Regions from separate parts of the Aeromicrobium changchenzhani genome, predicted to be linked through region 1. Evidence: predicted binding sites of a transcription regulator. Region 1 holds the regulator's gene; the other holds the start of a gene.

What was found. Region 1 encodes HrcA, which represses chaperone genes, less so after heat shock. Its sites were predicted from a motif close to TTGGCACTCGNNNNNNNCGAGTGCCAA; they were not measured.
Region 2: a site for HrcA is predicted at 1,416-1,442, ahead of groL (chaperonin GroEL). Genes of this name have one in related genera too.

What each region holds. Positions count from the first base shown of each region.
Region 1 covers NZ_CM172480.1:2,468,504-2,470,914, forward strand. Annotated here, with positions in the region: gene dnaJ (molecular chaperone DnaJ) at 1-902, opposite strand, end outside; gene hrcA (heat-inducible transcriptional repressor HrcA) at 914-1,936, opposite strand; gene AC2YB9_RS12545 (hypothetical protein) at 2,013-2,411, shown strand, end outside.
Region 2 covers NZ_CM172480.1:711,138-713,548, forward strand. Annotated here, with positions in the region: gene AC2YB9_RS03700 (hypothetical protein) at 1-91, shown strand, start outside; gene AC2YB9_RS03705 (hypothetical protein) at 88-1,365, shown strand; gene groL (chaperonin GroEL) at 1,579-2,411, shown strand, end outside.

The DNA of each region.
Region 1 (2,411 bases):
ACCTCGAGTTTGACCGACCTCGGAACGTTGCTCTCATCCTCAGCCAGATCAGCCTCAAGCGTCGGCAAATCTAGGTTCACGCCGAGCGCCGCTGCAGTCATCGGGATCGTCACATTGCAGGAGAGGTGATCGCCTTTTCGACTGAACACCGGGTGCCGCGACACGTTGATCTCGACATACAGATCACCGGCAGGTCCTCCGCCGGGGCCGACTTCACCCTCACCGGTGAGCTGGATCCGGGTGCCCTGATCGACCCCAGGTGGGATGTTGACCGTAAGCGAACGACGTGACCGTACGCGACCATCGCCGGCACACTCGGGACACGGATTGGGAATCATCGTGCCGAAGCCGTGGCATGCCGGGCAGGGCCGGGAGGTACGGATGTCACCCAGCAGCGAGCGTTGTACGTGTTGGACATCGCCATGGCCATGACAGGTGTTGCACATGACCGGTTCTGAGCCTTCCGAGGCTCCGCTGCCACCACATGTTGTGCACCGAATCGCGGTGTCGACCTTAATGTCGTGAGCGACGCCGAAGGCTGCCTCGTCGAGCTCGATCTTGATCCGCAACAGTGCATCCTGGCCGCGTCCCGTGCGTGAGCGTGGGCCCCGACCGGCATTCTGACCGAAGAAGGCATCCATGATGTCGTCGAAGGAAAAGCCCTGGCCGAAGCCGCTACCACCCGCACCGAGCGGATTACCGCCTCGGTCGTAGGTGGCGCGCTTATTGGGATCGGACAGCACTTCATATGCCGTCGTCACCTCTTTAAACTGTTCCGCGGCATCGGCTGCTCCATTGACGTCGGGATGCAGTTGACGCGCAAGTTTGCGGTATGCCTTCTTGAGGTCATCGGCCTGCGCATTGCGGTCGACGCCCAAAATTTCGTAGTAGTCCTGTGCCATTGAGTTGGTCATTAACTTTCTGCCAGCGTCTGGCCGACATAACGGGCGACAGCGCTGACGGCGGCCATCGTCCCTGGGTAGTCCATGCGTAGCGGTCCAACGGTGCCGAGCGTGGCTAGTGCCTGCTCATCTGCACCGTAGGCGGTCGAGATGACCGAGGTTCCGGCCAATCCTTCATGACCGGTCTCATTGCCGATCCGCACCATGAGTTTGCTCGGGCGCGTCGCCTCGCCCAGGAGTTTGAGTAGGACGACGTGTTCCTCGATTGCTTCCAACATCGGTTTGATCGAATCGTCGAAATCCGAGCCGAAGCGTACGAGATTCGCGGTGCCGCCCACCACGATACGTTCATCAGATCGTTCATTTGAGAACGTCTGCGTCAGCGTCGTCACAATCGAGGTCACGATGGGGCGATCGGCTGGTACGAACGTGCCAATCATCTCGGCCAGTCGCAACGAGGCCTCCGGCAACCGTTGTCCGATCGTCGCGGCCACGATGCGGTTGCGCATGTCGGCGACCAGCGACTCACTCGGCGTGGCCGCGATTTCGATCATGCGCTGTTCGACCCGGCCGCTGCTGGTGATGACCACCAACAGAATCCGGGCACCTTCCAACGGGACGATCTCGATATGGCGGACCGTCGAACGGGTCAGTGACGGATATTGGACAATTGCGACCTGATTGGTCAGTTGGGCCAACACCTTGACGCTGCGTTGGACCACATCATCAACGCTCACCGCGCCGGTCAAGAAGGTTTCGATCGCGCGGCGTTCGGCCGAGGTGAGATTCTTGACGGTCGCCAATTTATCGACAAACAGTCGATAACCCATATCAGTCGGGATACGGCCCGCGCTCGTATGGGGTTGGGCGATTAAGCCCTCGTCCTCAAGCGCCGACATATCGTTGCGGATCGTGGCCGACGAGACACCAAGATTGTGGCGTTCGACCAGCGCCCGAGAACCAACCGGTTCTTGGGTCGCCACATAGTCCTCAACGATCGCTCGGAGGACTTCAAGTTTGCGTTCATCTGCCATGCGTCCCCCTATCTGAGTCGGGTGCTTCGCGCGAGTCGCTTTGGCACTCTCACCTTGCAAGTGCCAGTCTAACTGTGTGAGCAATGTGAAGATCGACGGAGATGCGATTGCGGTCGAAGGCAGCGCAATCACCCTGACCTACCGCCCCCGCGAAATCCTGCTGTCCGATGGCCGCAGGATCGCGCACGAGAGCCAAGGTGGCGAACTCAATTCAGTGTGGGCCACAGATCTGGGCGACTGCTATGTGGAAGTCGTCCATCTTGGCGACGGCCCGACCGGCGGTGAGCTCGTGCTCGTCGTGCCTGGTGAAAACGTCGTCGTTATTGGCGACCTCTATCCCGGTGACAACCTCGCTGACGTGCACCCAAGTTGGGCTGGCGCGCTCGACCTCACAATTGGGCTCACGAATGATTCGACCACGATTCTCACCTCATTGGGGACGGTGACGCGCGACCAACTCGATGCCTCGCACCAG
Region 2 (2,411 bases), 1.8 Mb from region 1:
CTTCACCTTCGTCGTCAAAAACCTTGGCCAAATTGCGGTCGAATCGCACCATCTCGAGGTCACAATTCTGCAGCTTGTCGTTCGCAAGTGAAGCTGCCCGCCGGGGACGATGAGCTCCTCGCGCATGGGCTGAGTGGCGCGACGGATCTGCCGATCCCGTTCGTATATGCGATGGTCGGCGCGACCTGGGCGCTGACGATCTCCTTCGCCGTACTCGCCTTGGCTTGGAAGGAACCCCGCTTCGGCGGGGAGCCAGACCCTGCACCCGAGCCGCCGCGTCGGCAGTGGTTGGCCGCGATCGGGGGCATTCTGGTTCTCTATACCCTCGTCGCGCTGTATGCCGGGCCGTCAACCAGCGCGAACGGCGGGCTCGGAGCGTTCTACGTCCTGATGTGGGTCGGGCTCGTGCCACTGGCACTGCTGTTCGGGCACGTGTGGCGGGATCTGTCGCCATGGCGGAGCCTCCAAGCGGTGTTCGGGCGGGTCGCCGGTCGACCGAATGGGTTTATCCCTTATCCGGCACGACTTGGCTACTGGCCGGCCGCAGTCGGGCTATTCGCCTTCGTTTGGCTGGAGCTTGCATCACCTGATCCGGGTTCGGTGTCGGCCGTACGCATCTGGGTGAGCGCATATGCGGCGGCCATGGTCGCCGGTGGCATGGTGTTCGGACCACGATGGTTCGATCGCGCCGATCCATTCGATGTCTACAGCGCTATCGTCGCCCGGCTGTCACCATTTGTGCGCGACGGCCGGTGGCAGCTGCACAATCCGCTTCGGTCGTTACCGTCAATTCCAGTTGATCGTGGACTGATTGCCGTACTCGCCACGTTATTGGGCTCAACCGCATACGACAGCTTCTCCGCGTCGGCGTTCTGGCAATCCAAGACGCTGTCAGGTTGGGTGCATTCGCTGACGCTCTTGTTGTTCGTTGGCGTCGTTGCCGGCTTGTTTGTGCTGGCGGCGCGATCGACCGGCGGGATGTCAGCGACGGAGCGCGCGCAATTGCCGGGTCTGATGGCGCATTCGCTCGTGCCGATTGTGGTTGGCTACATCTTTGCCCACTACCTGACCTACCTTGTCGAGAAGGGGCAAGCCACAGTTATCGCGCTCGGCGACCCCTTCGGACGTGGGTGGTATCCATTCGGCGATGCTGCGCCTGACCTCTGGCTGTCAAATCATTCGGGGATTCTTGCCGCGCTGAAAGTTGGCTTTGTGTTGGCCGGTCACGTAGTTGCAGTGATCGCCGCGCATGACCGAGCTCTGGTTCTGCTGCCGCGTGAACATCGACTCAGCGGACAGTTAGCAATGTTGCTGCTCATGGTGGGCTACACATTCACCGGCTTGTTCCTGCTGTTTTCGGTATGAGCCGGTTGTTGGCGCACTTGCACTCTCGCACCCCGAGTGCCAATATTTGATTAGCACTCGTAGTATGAGAGTGCTAGACAGCACCTTTAAAACACTGATCGGAACGATGAGGTTGTGTGCCGAGGCGAGAAGGGTTCGCCGAAGGCTTCAGCCGTCCGTCGCGGGCATCGCCCGATCGTCCAACTTCGACGCGAACGCGGAGAATCCCAAAACATGGCAAAACTTATTGCTTTTAATGAGGAAGCCCGTCGCGGCCTCGAGCGGGGTATGAACCAACTCGCCGATGCCGTCAAGGTCACCCTCGGCCCCAAGGGCCGAAATGTCGTCTTGGAGAAGAAGTGGGGAGCCCCCACGATCACCAATGACGGCGTCAGCATCGCCAAAGAAATCGAACTCGAAGACCCGTACGAGCGCATCGGCGCCGAACTGGTCAAGGAAGTCGCCAAGAAGACCGATGACGTTGCCGGTGACGGCACGACGACCGCCACGGTTCTCGCCCAGGCACTCGTACGCGAAGGCCTGCGCAATGTGGCTGCCGGCGCTAACCCGATGTCGCTCAAAAAGGGCATCGAAGCAGCGGTTTCGGCCATCAGCGAGCAGCTGCTTGCCTCGGCCAAGGACATCGAGACCAAGGAGCAGATTGCTTCGACCGCCTCGATTTCGGCCGCTGATCCCACGGTCGGCGAGATCATCGCCGAAGCCATGGACAAGGTTGGCAAGGAAGGCGTCATCACCGTCGAGGAGTCGAATACGTTCGGCATCGAGCTTGAGCTCACCGAGGGTATGCGTTTCGACAAGGGCTACATCTCGCCGTACTTCTGGACCGATCCAGAGCGTATGGAAGCAGTCCTCGAAGATCCTTACATCCTGATCGTCAACTCCAAGATCAGCAGCATCAAGGATCTTGTCCCCGTTCTCGAGAAGGTCATGCAGTCGGGCAAGTCGCTCGTCATCATCGCCGAGGACCTCGAGGGTGAAGCACTCGCAACACTGATCGTCAACAAGGTCAAGGGCACGTTCAAGTCAGTTGCCGTCAAGGCTCCGGG